2 regions of the Clavibacter nebraskensis NCPPB 2581 genome follow, and region 1 is predicted to be linked to the other one. Evidence: predicted binding sites of a transcription regulator. Region 1 holds the regulator's gene; the other holds the start of a gene.
The links. Region 1 encodes HspR, which represses chaperone genes until heat shock. Its sites were predicted from a motif close to AAGTTGAGTCNNNNNGACTCAACTT; they were not measured.
Positions count from the first base shown of each region.

Region 2: CMN_RS10185 (Hsp20/alpha crystallin family protein) is a predicted target of HspR. The motif match lies at 2,217-2,241, and genes of this name have one in related genera.

Region 1 covers NC_020891.1:72,503-80,212, forward strand. Annotated here, with positions in the region: gene dnaK (molecular chaperone DnaK) at 1-631, shown strand, start outside; gene CMN_RS00345 (nucleotide exchange factor GrpE) at 628-1,296, shown strand; gene CMN_RS00350 (DnaJ C-terminal domain-containing protein) at 1,417-2,433, shown strand; gene CMN_RS00355 (heat shock protein transcriptional repressor HspR) at 2,453-2,908, shown strand; gene CMN_RS00360 (class I SAM-dependent methyltransferase) at 2,905-4,140, shown strand; gene CMN_RS00365 (YdeI/OmpD-associated family protein) at 4,193-4,633, shown strand; gene CMN_RS00370 (helix-turn-helix domain-containing protein) at 4,665-4,901, opposite strand; gene CMN_RS00375 (hypothetical protein) at 4,901-5,539, opposite strand; gene CMN_RS00380 (BLUF domain-containing protein) at 5,620-6,039, opposite strand; gene CMN_RS00385 (2'-5' RNA ligase family protein) at 6,442-7,170, opposite strand; gene CMN_RS00390 (LacI family DNA-binding transcriptional regulator) at 7,343-7,710, opposite strand, start outside.
Region 2 covers NC_020891.1:2,164,133-2,171,842, forward strand. Annotated here, with positions in the region: gene CMN_RS10165 (NmrA family NAD(P)-binding protein) at 1-258, opposite strand, end outside; partial or broken gene CMN_RS15335 (MarR family winged helix-turn-helix transcriptional regulator) at 563-871, opposite strand; gene CMN_RS10175 (SDR family oxidoreductase) at 971-1,663, opposite strand; gene CMN_RS10180 (hypothetical protein) at 1,793-2,143, shown strand; gene CMN_RS10185 (Hsp20/alpha crystallin family protein) at 2,266-2,724, shown strand; gene CMN_RS10190 (GNAT family N-acetyltransferase) at 2,799-5,300, opposite strand; gene CMN_RS10195 (lysine N(6)-hydroxylase/L-ornithine N(5)-oxygenase family protein) at 5,297-6,667, opposite strand; gene CMN_RS10200 (pyridoxal phosphate-dependent decarboxylase family protein) at 6,664-7,710, opposite strand, start outside.

The DNA of each region.
Region 1 (7,710 bases):
GATCCAGGTCTTCCAGGGCGAGCGCGAGTTCACCCGCGACAACAAGAACCTGGGCACCTTCGAGCTCACCGGCATCGCGCCGGCGCCCCGCGGGATCCCGCAGGTCGAGGTCACCTTCGACATCGACGCCAACGGCATCGTGCACGTGTCCGCCAAGGACAAGGGCACCGGCAAGGAGCAGTCGATGACCATCACGGGCGGATCCTCGCTCGCGAAGGAGGACATCGAGCGCATGGTGCGCGAGGCCGAGGAGCACGCGGCGGAGGACAAGACGCGCCGCGAGCAGGCCGAGGTCCGCAACAACGCGGAGCAGCTCGCCTACTCGATCGACAAGCTCATCAAGGAGAACGACGACAAGCTCCCCGAGGACGTCAAGTCCGAGGTCCAGGGCGACGTCGACGGCCTGAAGAGCGCCCTCGCCGGCGACGACGAGGATGCCGTGAAGACCGCGTTCGACAAGCTGTCCGCCAGCCAGACCAAGCTCGGCGAGGCCATCTACGCGCAGGGCCAGCAGGAGCAGGCCGCGGGCGAGACCCCCGAGGGCGCGTCCGAGGCGAAGAAGGACGACGAGGACATCGTCGACGCCGAGGTCGTGGACGAGGACGACGAGGACAAGAAGACCGACCGATGACCGAGGACACCGCGAACGGCGAGGGCCGCGGGCCCGACGACGTCACGCCCGAGGGCGAGGGGGCCGAGCAGTCGGCCTCCTCGGCCCCGGCCGGGTCCGACGCTCAGGCTGCTGACGCTGCCGAGGCGGCCTCCGTCCCCGGCGTCGACGGCGCGTTCGTCGAGGCCGAGGGCCCCGACGTCGAGACGACCGACCCCATGGACGAGGAGCTGCAGGACCTCATCGAGAAGACCCGGAACGAGCCCGTCGAGGGCGACTCCGAGCACCTCGCGGACCTGAAGCGCGTCACCGCGGAATACGCCAACTACCGCAAGCGCACCGAGGCCAACCGCGAGATCGAGCGCCAGCGCGCGGTCGGCGACGTGGTCAAGGGCATCCTCCCGGTGCTCGACGACCTGGATCGCGCCGAGAAGCACGGCGACCTCGCGGAGGGCGGACCGCTCACCGCGATCGTCGCCAAGCTGCGGACGAACGTGGAGCGCATCGGGCTGGTCAAGGTCGGCGCCGTAGGCGACGCCTTCGACCCGCAGGTGCACGAGGCGATCTTCCAGAAGCCGAACCCCGAGGTCCAGGTGGACACCGTCGCGGACGTCGTCGAGAGTGGCTACTACATCGGCGAGACGCTGCTGCGGGCCGCGAAGGTCGTCGTCGACAAGCCGGAGTAGCGCCATCAACCGCAGCATCGATCCGGCTGCACCCACCCCGGTCCGGGCGTCCGCACGCGCGGGCGCCCGGATCGGGTCGTGCGGCCCCCACCACGAGACGACGAAGAAGGGAGGCGTCTGATGGCCAGCCAGGACTGGTTCGACAAGGACTTCTACAAGGTCCTCGGAGTGTCCAAGGACGTCTCGGAGGCCGACCTCAAGAAGGCCTACCGCAAGCTCGCGCGGCAGTACCACCCGGACAGCAACCCGGATCCGTCGGCCGAGGCGCGCTTCAAGGAGATCAGCGAGGCGCACGCCGTGCTGGCCGACAAGGAGCAGCGCCGCGAGTACGACCAGATGCGGGCCATGGGATCCGGCGCGCGCTTCACCGCCCCGGGTGCCGGCGGCGGCCAGGCGGGCGGGTTCGAGGACGTGTTCGGCGGCATGTTCGGCCAGCAGGCCGGCGGCCGCGGGCGGCGCACGGCCGGGTTCGGCTCCGGCCAGCCGCAGTACAGCCAGGGCGGGTTCGAGGACATCCTCGGCGGCATGTTCGGCAACGGCGGCTTCGGCCAGTCCACCGGCGGCTACCGCGGATACGGCGCGCCCACCAAGGGACGCGACGTCACGGCGTCCACGACGATCGACTTCCTCACCGCGGTGCAGGGCGACGTCGTGCGCCTGCAGGACTCCGACGGCCGCCCGCTCACGGTGCGCGTGCCGGCCGGGGTCTCCGACGGGCAGAAGATCCGCCTCGCCGGCAAGGGCGAGCCGTCGGGCGACGGCGGCGCGTCCGGCGACATCATCCTCACGGTGCACGTGCGACCGCACCCCGTGTTCGAGCGCGACGGGCTGAACCTCCGGGTCAACGTGCCCGTCACGTTCCCCGAGGCCGCGCTCGGCGCGACCATCGAGGTGCCCACGCTCGGCGGCGACCCGGTGCGGCTGAAGGTCGCGCCGGGCACGTCCAGCGGCAAGGTCCTGCGCGTCAAGGGCCGCGGCGTCACGACCCCGAAGGGCACGGGCGACCTGCTCGCGCGCATCGAGGTCGCGGTGCCGTCCCGCCTCACCGACGCCCAGCGCGTGGCGCTCGACGCGTTCGCGAGCTCGGGCCCCGACGAGGACCCGCGCCGCGAGCTCATCGAGCGGGCCAGGAGCTGACGTGGATCCCCGCGACACGATGGACGAGGACGCCCCCGTCTTCGTGATCTCCGTGGCGGCCGAGCTGTCGGGCATGCACCCGCAGACGCTCCGGCAGTACGACCGCCTCGGGCTCGTGTCGCCCACCCGCACGGCCGGGCGAAGCCGCCGCTACTCGATGCGCGACATCGTGCAGCTGCGGGAGGTCGCCCGGCTGGGCGCGGAGGGCGTGAGCCTGGAGGGCATCGCGCGGATCCTCGAGCTCGAGAACCAGGTGTCCGAGCTCCGCGGGCGCGTCCGCCAGCTGGAGTCGGCGCTCGCCGACGAGCTGCTGTCGCGGCCCGGCCGCCGCGTGTTCGCGGCCCGCGGCGACGGCGACGTGGTGTCGCTGCGCGCGGGCGTGCGGCCCTCGCGGCAGACCGAGGTCGTGCTGTACCGGGCGGCGCTCGCGATGCCGGGCGACGACCGCGACGGCTCCGGACGCGACGCGCGGTGAGCGACGCTCCCGACGCCGCACCCGCCACCGCACCCGCCACCGCAGTCGCCGCCGACGACCTGCTCGACCTCGGTGCGCTGCGCCGCCGGCCCGACGTCGAGGCCGAGAACCTGTTCGCCGTGGACGCGGCCGACCGGCTGCTCCTCGACGAGCTGGTCGCGCTGCTCGACGCCGCATCCGCTGCGGGCCGTCCCGTCCGGCCCGAGGGGCTCGTCGTGATCGGCGACCAGTACGGCGCGCTCGCGCTCGGCGCCGCGGCGGCCCTGCGGCGTGCCGGGGCGGCGGATCCCCTCCGCATCCGCGTGCACCAGGACGCCCTCGCCTCCGAGACCGCGCTCGACCTCAACGCGGAGCTGATCGGCGAGCGGGCTGAACTCCGGCACCACGGCCTCGACGACGCGCTCGCCGCGGGCGCCCGGGTCGTGGTCGCGCGCCTGCCGCGCAGCCTCGACGCGCTCGACGAGTGGGCCGGCGTGGTCGCCCGGGCGGCGGCCGACGACGTGACCGTGCTCGCCGGCGGCCGCGTGAAGCACATGACGCCCGCGATGACCGAGGTGCTCCGCCGCCGCTTCGGCGACGTGCACGCGACGCTCGCGCGGCAGAAGTCGCGGATCCTCGTGGCGCGCGGACCTGTGCGCGACGCCGCCTCCGACGAGTACCCCCGCCGCGAGTCCCATCCCGACCTCGGCCTCGAGGTGCGCGCGCACGGCGCCGCCTTCGCCGGTTCGAAGATCGACATCGGCACGCGCTTCCTCCTCTCCCTCCTCGCCGACCTGCCCGCCGACGCCCGCGTCGCGGTCGACCTCGGCTGCGGCACGGGCGTCATCGCGTCGGCCGTCGCGCTCGCCCGGCCGGGCATCCGCGTCATCGCGACCGACCAGTCGTGGGCGGCCGTCGACTCGGCGCGCGCGACCGTCGCCGCGAACGGCATGGCCGAGCGGGTGACCGTGGTGCGCGACGACGCGGGATCCGCCGTGCCCGACGGATCCGCCGACCTCGTGCTCCTCAACCCGCCGTTCCACACGGGCGCCACCGTGCACGCGGGCCTCGCGCCGCGCCTCTTCGCCGCGGCGGCCCGCATGCTCCGCCCCGGCGGCGAGCTCTGGACCGTCTACAACAGCCCGCTCGGCTACCGGCCGCAGCTGACGCGCATCGTCGGGCCGACGCGCGAGGCGGGCCGGAACGCGAAGTTCACGGTCGCCGTCTCGACGAAGCCCGAGTCGCGGGCCTAGCCTCGGGTCCACCGCGGCCGCCCGGGCCGCGCCCGCTCGCCGAGGAGCCGTCATGCCCACCTTCCGCACCCGCGTCATGCAGGCCCGCGTCGACGCGACCGGTCTCCCCGTGCCCCCGGAGGCGCTCGAGGAGCTGGGGGCGGGGAAGCGCCCCGCCGTCGTGGTGACCGTGGCCGGCTACACGTACCGCACGAGCGTCGGCGCCATGGGCGGGCGGTCCCTGATTCCGCTGAGCGCCGCCCATCGGGCCGCGTCGCGCGTCGCGGCCGACGACGAGGTCGAGGTGAGCATCGAGCTCGACGTCGGGCCGCGCGAGGCCGTCGTGCCGGAGGAGGTCGCCGCCGCGCTCGCCGCGGATCCGGCCCTGGCTGAGGCGTTCCGCGCGCTGTCGTCGAGCCGGCAGCGCGCCCTCGTGGACCCGATCGGCGAGGCGAAGACGGACGAGACCCGCGCGCGCCGGGTCGAGAAGGCGCTCGCGGCGCTGCGCGGCTGAGGCGGCCCGGCGTGCGTCCGGGTCGAGCGCGTCAGGCCGCCGGCGGATCCAGCACCAGCAGGTCGCCGATCTCGCACTCGAGCGCGCGGCACACCGCGACGAGGGTCGAGTAGCGGATCGCCCGAGCGCGGTCGTTCTTCAGCACCGAGAGGTTCACCTGGCTCACGCCCACGATCGCGCTCAGCCTCGTGAGCGTCATGCCGCGCGCGGCGAGCAGCTCGTCGAGGCGGCAGTGGACGCCGGTGGGGGCGTCGTCGTCGGCGCCCATCAGACGAGGCCGCGGGTGTCGCGCTGCAGGGTCTCGCCGTGCTCGACCACCAGCCCGACGATCATCAGGGCGAAGCCGAGCGCGATGGTCGACCCGTCGACCTCCGCGACGACCGGCCAGAAGCCGTCGAGCCCCACGTCCGGGTCGTTGAGCGCGTCGCCGACCATCCAGGCCACGCCCGTGCGCGCGCCGAGCGAGAGCAGTGCCGCGATCATCACGGTCCCGCCCGCGAGCGTGACCACGAGGCTGAGGCGGCGGGCGAGCGGATCCGGCCGGAGCAGCCGGCGGGCGAGGATCGCGACCGTGCCCGCGAGGGCGATGCCCACGGACGCGTCCAGCGCGATGCGGGCGACGTGCAACGCCACGATCCCGCCGGGCAGCTCGCCCACCGCGACCTCGGCCGTGCGGTACGCGCCCGAGCGGAGGTCGGCGGGGCCGGCGTCGGCCTCGGCGGGCAGGGATCCGCGCATCTCGAGCGACGTGTGCACGACACCGGTGCGCAGGGTCTCCACCGCGCTCACGACGGCCGCCGCGGCCACCGCCAGCAGCACGAGCACGGCGATCGCGAGGGCCGACCACAGCACGCCGCGCGAGACGCGAGCGGCGGAGCCGGTGCCGGCGAGGGGTGAGCGTCCCATGATGTGTCCCATCGATCATCGTTACAACGAATGTCGATATGGTGGCACGCGCACCGGCCCCGTGTCGAGGCCCGCGCGGATCACACCGGGTGCGTGCGGAACCATTCCAGGAGCCAGCGGGCGCGGGACGGAGCGTCGGGGCGGGCCTCGGCGGACGCGGGCTTGTCGAGGAAGTCGTCGTAGCCGCGGAGCTGGCGGAGCGTCGCGTCGTCCACCGTGCGGAAGCCCATCGACCACTGGGGGAACTGCCGGGCGGGGATCTCCTCGTCGAGCAGCAGGCGCACGTCGGTGTGCCGGGGATCCGCCTCGATGGCGGCGTACACCGACTCCACCGCGTCGTGCGGGCCCTCGAGCACCTGCATGAACCTCCCGTCGCGGTGGAGCAGCAGGCCGGTGAGTTCGGCCTCCTCGTTGTTGCGGATGCACTGGGCGAGGAGCTCCGCGAGGTCCTCGCCGGTCATGTGTCGCGTGGCGGTGCTGGTGTAGACGGTCGTGCGCATGGATCCCCCTCAAGCCGTCCCTCCATCCTGGCGCGTCGCGGTCGTCGACGGGGACGGGACGCGCGGGTCGGACATCGCGATCCGTGCCGCACGTCGTGCGATGCCCGGGCGGGCGCACAAGAGCCCGACGCGTCCGCGGGTACGGCGCGCGTCGGGCTCCTGCTGCTGCCGCGTCCGTTCGGGTCGGAGCACGGAGGGATCTGATGAGCTGCCCCGTGGGCGGGGGGACGCGCGGGGGCGCTCGTCGGGTATCCATTCGCACGGCGGCATCGGGGGGAACCCGCTGTGCTGAGACGACTCTACGTCGTCGGTCCTCATTTAGGGGGACACCTCGTGCGCGAATCGCGGGTGATCCCCGGGTGAGGCGAGGGTGAGAGGCCCGCCGCGCCGCGGATCCGCGGGTCAGCGCGCGGTGCCGCCGAGGGTCCAGGTGCGCACGTGCTCCCAGGTGAGGGTGGTCCACCAGCGGCCGGACCAGTCCGGGCTCGCGGTGCGGTACATGACGACCGTGTCGCCGAGGAAGCCCTCGGGCACGGGCTGCTCGAGCCCGTGGATGAAGTCGCCGACCTCGTCGTGCAGGTCGGGGCGCACGAGGAGGTCGTGCGAGGCGAGCGAGAGGTGCGCCCGGAAGCGCGCGGGGTCGAACGAGTGGTGCTCGGGGGACTCCATGGGCCGGCGGAACGGCGCCGCGACCCGGTCGATGTCCGCCGCGAGCGCGAGCAGCTCGGCGTTCTGGCTGCCGTCCGGCCGCTCGTCGACGTCGTAGACGAAGCCGAACCCCTGCTCGCGGACGCCCGCGTTGTGCACCGGGAACGAGGGGCGGTCGGCGAGGAGCTCGGTGACCGCCTCGATCACCTGCACCTCGTCGTGCCCGAACGGCTGGCTGCCGATGAGGGTCGCGTGCGGGGGGAAGGCGCCCGCGGACACGAGGCCGTACTGCGCGCGGATCTGGTCGGTGATCACGGTCACGGCCCGGCAGGTGCGCGGGTCGGGGCGGAGGAAGATCCCGTAGCGGTAGGGGTCGCTGTCGTCGCGGGGGCGCAGCGAGGGGCGCATGTCGACGCGGCTCGCCGACGCGGGCGCGGTGTCGGGGGCGGCGAGCGCGTAGGCGGTGGGGTCGTCGTGGTCCATGCGGGATCCTCCTGGCGTCGAACGGGCGCAGGGAACGTTCCCTACGATGCGACGACCACCGTGCCACACGACGGACGGGCGGGGACGGCCGCGGGGTGAACAGCCGGTGGACGGGCGGTGCGCGCGGGTGCGGCGCCCGCGTGGCGCGCTCCGGGTGCCCGCGCGGCGCGCGTCAGGCGCGGAGGGGGACGGCCGTGCGGCCCGGGATCAGCGCGCCGTCCACCGCGATGTGGCATGTGCCCGTGACGGTGCCGTCGATGCGGTCGACCACCGCGTCGACGGCGAGGGCGCCGATGACGGGGATCGGCTGGCGCCACGTGGTGAAGCCGAGGAGGTCGCTCGTGAAGGGCGGCAGCCCGTCGTAGCCGGTGATGGACACCTCCGCCGGGGCGGTGATGCCGCGGCGGCCGAGGCCGTCGAGGATCGCGAGGGCCCACACGTCGCTCGGCGCCATGACCGCGGTCACGCCGCCCGCGTCGACTATCGTCTGCGCGACGGCGGCGGCCCCGTCGATGTGGCCGCCCGCGTGCTCCTCGCCGC
Region 2 (7,710 bases), 970 kb from region 1:
GCTCACGGCGGAGACGACGACGCGCGCCCCGGCGACGGCCCGGATCAGCGCCGCCCGGTCGGTGTAGGCGGCCTCGACGATCTCCACGCGCGGGTCGTCGCCCCACGCCTCGGTCGCCGCGGTGCTGCCGGGCCGGGTGAGGACGCGGACTCGGGCGTCCCGGGCGAGGAGCTCGCGGACGATGCGGCGGCCGATGTCGCCGGTGGCGCCGGCCACGACGACAGGACCGGGTGCGGATGCGGGGGTCGAGGTGCTCATGCGGGTTCTCCATCTGGGGGTGGGTGCGGCGCGCCGGGCGGCGCGAACGGTGGGGGGCGGCGACGGGCTGCTCGAGGCGCTCCGCGTCCGCGTGCTCGGCGGCGGGGCCCGCGGGCGCGCCCAGGCCGAGCGCGACGCGGGCGAGGAGCCGCCGGAGGGCCGTCCGCTCGTCGGCGGCGAGGTCGCGCATCAGGGACTCCTCCACGTCGTGGAGGGCCACGCGGGCCGAGTCGAGGAGCGCCCGGCCGGCGTCCGTGGCCACGACCTGGCGGATCCGCCGGTCGCTCGGGTGCGGCTGCCGCTCGACGTGCCCGCGCTCGGCGAGCGCGTCGATCACGTAGGTCATCTGCGTCTTGTCGATGCCGAGGCGCTGCGCGAGCGCGAGCTGCGACGTCGGCTCCTCCGTGGTGATCGCGACGAGCACCTGGTACCCGCGCGGTCCGCCCGGCACGTCGGCCACGGCGGTCTGCGCGGTGCGCACGAACCCCTGGTAGACGGCCTGGATGGACCAGCCGAACTGCGTCTCGATGCCGCCGGAGCCCCAGTCGATGCCCGACGCGTCGACGTCAGGACCGGCGCTGTCGCGGTCGCGGTTCGGGGTGGATGAGGTCATGCCGAGATCGTATCTCTAAAAGATCGTCTTGTCCAAAGATGATCTTCACATATGCGCATCCGGATCCTCAGGCAGGCCGTGCGGCCGCCCTGACGCGGATCAGCCCCCGAACGGCCGCAGCGACACCGACTCGAGCGTGCCGTCGCGCGTCTGGTCGACCACGAGGCGCACGGCGCGCGCCACGGAGGCGGGCTCGAGGTAGCGCGTCTCGTCGTACTCGCCGCCCTCCTTGGCACGGAGCTCGCGCTGCATGTCGGTGGCGACGCGGCCCGGGTGCACGCTCGAGACACGCACGCCGTGCGGGCGCTCCTCCTCGCGCAGGGCGTCGCCGAGCGCGCGGAGGGCGAACTTGGATCCCGCGTAGACGCCGCCCGTGGGGTTGGCCGTGAAGCCGGATCCGGAGTTCACGAGCACGACCTGCCCCTGCGCCGCCCGGAGCGCGGGCAGGAGCGCGCGCGTGACCTCGGCGACCGCGAAGACGTTGACCTCGAACACGCGGCGCCACTCATCGACGGGCGTGGTCGCGACGGCGTCGCCGCCGATCACGCCGGCGGAGTGCACGAGCACGTCGAGGCGGTCGAGTTTGGGCACGAGGTCCGCGAGCCCGCCCGCGGCGAGGTCGGCGGCCCAGCCGACCGCGTCGGGGAGCGAGGCGGCGAGCGCGTCGACGGCGTCGCGGTCGCGGCCGTGCACGATCACGCGGTGGGTGCGGCCGAGGTCCTGGGCGACGGCGCGGCCGATGCCGCGGGTGGCTCCCGTGACGAGGGCGACGGGGCGGGCGTGGTCGGTCATGGATCCTCCTGGGTCGCGGTCCTCCAGGCTACCGACGGCATCCGGACACCCCGTCGGGCGTGCTCCAGGGCATGACGTAGCGTGAAGGGACCCGCCTCCGAGCGGCCCGCCGCCCGAGAGGATCCGCCCGTGCACGCCCGCTTCCCCGCCAGCCTCGAGGTGCTGCGCCAGGAGGCCCGCGACGAGCTGGACGCCGTGATCGAGCACCGCTGCCGGAACGGCGACGACCCGTGGGAGGTGATCCCGCAGCTGCCCACCGTGGACGAGCACGTGGTCGCGACCCTCCGCCAGGACGCGCTCGAGGCCGACGGGATGGCGGAGGAGCTCGCCCGCGTGCACCACCCGGAGACCGAGCCGGGCGTCGTCGCGCGCTTCGAGTACCGGCTGCTGCGCGGCATCGCGCTGGAGCACCCGGACCTGTCGAGCGCCGTCTGGACGCTCATCGGGCGCATGGAGCGCGACCTCCGCCGGCGCTCCTGAAGAGGTGGTGAGAGCCGCATTCGCCCTCGGCGAACGGCTTGGCACTCCCCGGGACCGAGTGCTAATCTCGCCGTAGTTGAGCCGAGGGGGCTCAACCCCACAGATCATCAGAGGAGTCGAGCATGAACATGACCTTCGATCCGTTCCGCGAGCTGGACCGCGCCATGGGCGCGCTGGCCGAGACCCGCCAGGCGAACCGCCCGATGCCCATCGACCTGCACCGCGAGGGCGACACCTACGTGCTGGCCGCCGACCTCCCGGGCATCGACCCGGGCTCGGTCGACATCGACGTGGACGGCCAGCTGCTGACCATCCGCGCCGAGCGCACCCTCGCCGGCGACCAGAACGTCCGGTGGCTCACCCGCGAGCGCGTGGCCGGCACGTTCCTCCGCCAGCTGACGCTCGGCCAGGGCATCGACACCGAGCGCATCTCGGCGCACTACGCCAACGGCGTGCTGAGCGTCACCATCCCCGTGAGCGAGCGGGCGAAGCCGCGCAAGATCGCGGTCACGTCCGACGAGCCGCAGGGCCAGGAGGGCCGCACGCTGACGGTGGAGCAGGGCGCGCACGCGGCGAGCTGATCCCTACCGGCACTTCGAGGAGCCGTCGTCCGCATCCGCGGGCGGCGGCTCCTCGTGCGTCCGGGCGAGGAGCGTCAGCCGATGCGCGGCCGCAGCCCCCGGTGGATCGCGAGCGGGTTCCGCAGCGACCCGTGGATCTGCATGACCGGCGCCTGCAGATCGACCATCCGCCGGTTGTCGCGCAGCTGCAGCCGGTTGAGGCACGAGCGGTCGAACGACGGCGCGAAGAGATCGAACCGCGCGATGCGCTCCGCGAGCTCCGGGTGCGCGCGCTCGTGGTCGGCGAGCGCCTCGGCGGCCACACGCCACAGGCCGTCGGCGCCGAGGTCGTCGCGGTCCTCGAGGAGCGCGGCGGCGAAGCGGAGGAAGCCGTCCATCACGTCGGTGAAGACCGTGAGGGTGCGCTCCTCCTCGGGGATGTCGAGGCGGATCCGGCGCACGTCCTCCGGCAGCTCGCGCTCCATGTCGAAGAGGGCGACCTCCTCGGCGATGTCCTTCATCAGGACGCGCACGACGACGTGGTCGCGGAGCACGAGGATCACGTTCTCGCCGTGCGGCATGAACGCGAGGTCGTGCGCGATCAGGGCGTGCGCGAGCGGCACGAGGTAGGCGTCGAGCCAGCGGCGGATCCACGCGGCCGCGCCGATGCCGGACGCGTCGATGAGCGCGCCGAGCACCGTCTCGCCGTGCGCGTCCACGTGCAGGAGGCTCGTCATGCTCATCAGCCGCTCGCCCTCCGCGAGGCCGGGCACGGGCGACTCGCGCCAGAGCGCGGACAGCATCTTCCCGTGGGAGTGGCCGGGCGGCAGAGCGGACTCGACCCGCTCGTCGCGCACGCCGACCGCGGCGACCTCGCGGAGGATCCCGAAGCCGAGCCGCGCGAACTCCTCATCTCCCGCGACGAGCGCGTGCACCCAGTCGTTGATCGCCGGCGTCACCGCCATGTACGCCGGCGAGAGGCCGCGCGTGAACCCCATGTTGAGGATCGACAGCGACGTCTTCACGTAGCAGCGGTGAGGGCTCGTGCGGTTGGCCCACGTGCGGATGGACTGCTGCGCGCCGTACTCGTCGTCGCCCGTGCCGAGGAGCACGATCTCGCGCCGGGCGACGAGGCCGGCGAACGTCACCGTGACGACGTTCTCCCACTGCCACGGGTGCACCGGCACGAGGATCCGCGCGGCGGGGTCGACGCCGAGCTCCTCCATGCGCGCGCGGAAGCGGGCGCGGGCGGGCGCGCCGAGCTCCGCGTCGAGGAACGCCTCGCGGTCGAGCCCCGCGATCGCGGTGAAGCGCGCGAGGCGCTCGTGCACGGCCAACCAGAGGATGCACACGTCCTGGCCCGCCTCGGGCGCGTACCGGTCGTGGTCGTCGAGGTCGAAGCCGATGCGGCCGTTGGTGGCGACGAAGCACGGGTGGCCCTCGTCCATCGTCGACTCGACCACGGCGTACGACGCCGTGAGGAGGCCGCGCGCGTCGGGCACGTCGCGGAGGCGGGAGAACGCGGCGGCCGAGAGCGTGCTCTGGATCTCGTCGAGGTAGACGGGCAGCACCTCGTCGGTGATGCCGAGACGGTCGCGAAGGTCGAGCACGAGGTCGGTCGCGTCGAGCTCGGCGGGCCGGCCGTCGACCGTGCGGCGGATGCTCGCCTCGTCGACGTCCCAGTGGTCGAGCTCGAGGATCCGCGCCCGGTACGCGTACGCGCTCCGGCCGTCGGCGCTCGCGACGCGGTACTCGGCCCAGTCCCTCGGGTCGTGCGGGCGGCGGGGCGCGCCGGGCGGCCGCTCCGGATCCACGCGCTCGGGCTCGATGAGCACCTCGTGGGCGAACTCGGCGAGCGCCTTCCGCACGAGGTGCCGGGTGGCCGGCGCCCACACGTCGGGACGGAGGTGCGCGGCCCGGTGGACACCGGGATCCGGCTCGGCGGTCCTCGACGCGGCAGCCGGCCGGGTCTCGGTGTGGGCGTCGAGGGGGTGGTCGTGGGTGAGGGTCATGGCGTGTCCGTCCGTCGGAGTGGCGTGCAGGAGGGCGTCGTCGCGCGTGGCGACGCTGAGGAGCGCGTGCTTCGTGCCGAGGTCGACGACGCGGAGCGGCCGGAAGCCGACGAGCTCGTTGAGGCGTTGGATCCGGGTGTTGCGGACGTCCGGCTCGACGACGAGGCGCCGCACGGCCGGATCCCGCAGCAGGTGCGCGACGACGTGGCGCATCACCGCGGTCGTGAACCCGGGCAGCGGGTCGCCGGCCGGCGGGGCCACGAGCAGGTGCATGCCGCGGTCACCGGGGAGCGGGTCGAGGTGGGCGCCGATGGGGTCGTCCGCCGGGTCGTAGGCCTCGACGAGGAACGCGGGGGCGCCGTCGTGGAGGCCGATCCAGGCCTCGCGCCGCGGATCCGCCGCGATGGAGCGATACTCGGCGCGCACGTCGTCGAGGCTCGCGTGCTCCATCTGCCAGAAGCGGGCGCGGGGCGTCGTGACCCAGGCGTGCACGAGGGCGGCGTCGGCGTCCGGGTCGAGCGGGCGGAGGTCGAGGGCGTAGGCGCGGGACTCGATGGCGGGCGCGTCGACGGCCGAAGCGCTCACGCGAGCACTCCCGATCCGGCCGCGGGCAGGTCGTCGGGCAGCCCGAACTCCTGGAACGCGATCCGCTCCTCCACGGCGTAGTCCTCGCGCCCCGTGATCGCCCGGAGGATCCGCGAGTTGCGGTGCGCGGTCATCCCGAGGTCGGGTGCGACGAAGCCGTGCGTGTGCACCTCCGCGTTCTGCACGAAGAGCGTGCCGGCGTCGTCGACCGTGTGCTCGCGCGCCACGTCGAGCCGGCCGCGCGCGTCGCGGTGCACGCGGTCGCCGAGCCCGTCAAGGATCCGCGGCGCCTGCGCGTCGTAGCCGCTCGCCATGATCACCGCACCCGTCGGCCACTCGCGCTCGGCGCCCGTCTCCGCGTGCCGGAGCCCGAGGACCGCGCCGCCGTCGGGCGTCGCGCGCGCCGAGACGACCTCCGCGTTGGTGAGCAGCCGAGTCGGCACGCCGGATCCCGCGTCGCCGCCGGCCGCGAGCCGCCCCTCGGCCCGCAGCGCGTCGAACGCGAGCCGCTTCCGGTAGAGCGCGTGGAAGATGTCGTCGATGAGCTCCGAGTCGATCCCCTTGTAGAGGCTCCGCTGCTCGCGCAGCAGCACCTCGCGCGCGTCCGCAGGCAGGCCGAAGAAGTGGTCGCTGTACTCGGGGCTCGTCATCTCGAGCGTGAGCCGCGTGTACTCGAGCGGGAAGAACCGCGGCGAGCGCGTGATCCAGTCGAGCCGGTAGCCGCGGGAGTCCACGTCCTCGAGGAGGTCGCGGTAGATCTCGGCGGCACTCTGCCCGCTGCCGACGACAGTGATCGCCTCCCGCTCCTGCAGCGCGTCCTTGGCGCCGAGGTAGCCGGAGCTGTGCACGACGCCCGGGAGGTCGCGCACCGCCACGGGGAGCCAGGGCGGCGTGCCGACGCCGACCACCAGGTTCCGGCCGCGGTGCACGTGCGCGGTGCCCGCCGCGTCGATCGACTCGACGACGTACGCGCCGTCCGCGTCGTCGAACGACACCGCCTGCACGTCGCGATCGAGCTCGATGCCGCGCGCCCGCTCCGACGCCCACCGGCAGTACGCGACGTACTCGCTGCGCAGCACGAAGAAGTCCTCGCGGATGTAGAAGGAGTACAGCCGCCCGGTGTCCTTGAGGTAGGCGAGGAACGAGAAGCGCGAGGTCGGATCCGCGAGCGTCACGAGGTCGGCGAGGAACGGCGTCTGCAGGTGCGCGGTCGGCAGCATCATGCCGGGGTGCCAGTCGAAGCGCGGCTTCCGCTCGAGCACGACGAGGTCGAGGTCGAGGGGGTCCGCGAGGCAGGCGAGGCCGAGGTTCGCGGGGCCGAGGCCGATCGCGACGACGTCGTGGATGCGGTCGGGGGTGGCGCTCATCGGCCGGCCTCCGCGGGAGTCGTACGCGCCGTCTCGCCCAGCCCGGCGTCGAGCGCGTCGCCCGCCGCCACCACCATCCCGAGGATCTCCGCGATGTGCGCGTCGGTCGTCGCCGGGTTGAGCAGCGTGAGCTTGAGGTGCGCGCGCCCACCCACGCGCGTGGCGGCGACCATCGCGCGGCCGGAGTCCTGGATCGCCTGCCGGATGCCGCGGTTGACGGCGTCCGAGCGCGCTCCCGCGTCGGGCACCACGGATCCCGCCCGCTCCCCCTCCGGCACGTACCGGAACACGAGCGCGCTGATCTCCGGCCGCACCACCACCTCGAGCGCCGGATCCCGCCGCAGCGCCTGCCACGCGCGGTCGGCGAGCGCGATGACGTCGTCGAGCATCCGCCCCACCCCGTCGGCGCCCACCGTCCGCAGCGTCAGCCAGAGCTTCAGCGCGTCGAACCGCCGCGTGGTCTGCAGCGACTTGTCGACCTGGTTCGGGATCTCCTCGTGCGCCCGGTCGGCCGGGTTCAGGTAGTCGGCGTGCAGCGTCGCGTGCCGGAGCGTCCGGCCGTCGTGCACGAGCAGCGCGCTGGAGCTCACGGGCTGGAAGAAGGTCTTGTGGTAGTCGACGGTCACCGAGTCGGCGCGCTCGATCCCGTCGAGCAGGTGCCGGTGCCGGAGCGAGGTGAGGAGCCCGCCGCCGTACGCGGCGTCGACGTGCAGCCAGATCCCCTCGCGTCGGCACACGTTGCCGATGGCGGGCAGCGGGTCGACGCTGCCGAAGTCGGTGGTGCCGGCGGTCGCCACGACGGCGATGGGCAGGACGCCCGCCGCGTAGCAGCGCGCGAGCTCGCGCTCGAGGGCGTCGACCCGCATCCGCTTGGCGTCGTCGCTCGGCACGCGGATGACCGCGTCGGGGGCGAGGCCGAGGATCCGGGCGCTCTTCTCGACGCTGAAGTGGCCGACGTCGCTGACGAGGATCCGCATCCGCTGCCGGTCATCCATCGACAGCCCGTGGACGGCCGCCGCCTCGTCGCGCGCGAGCAGGAGCGC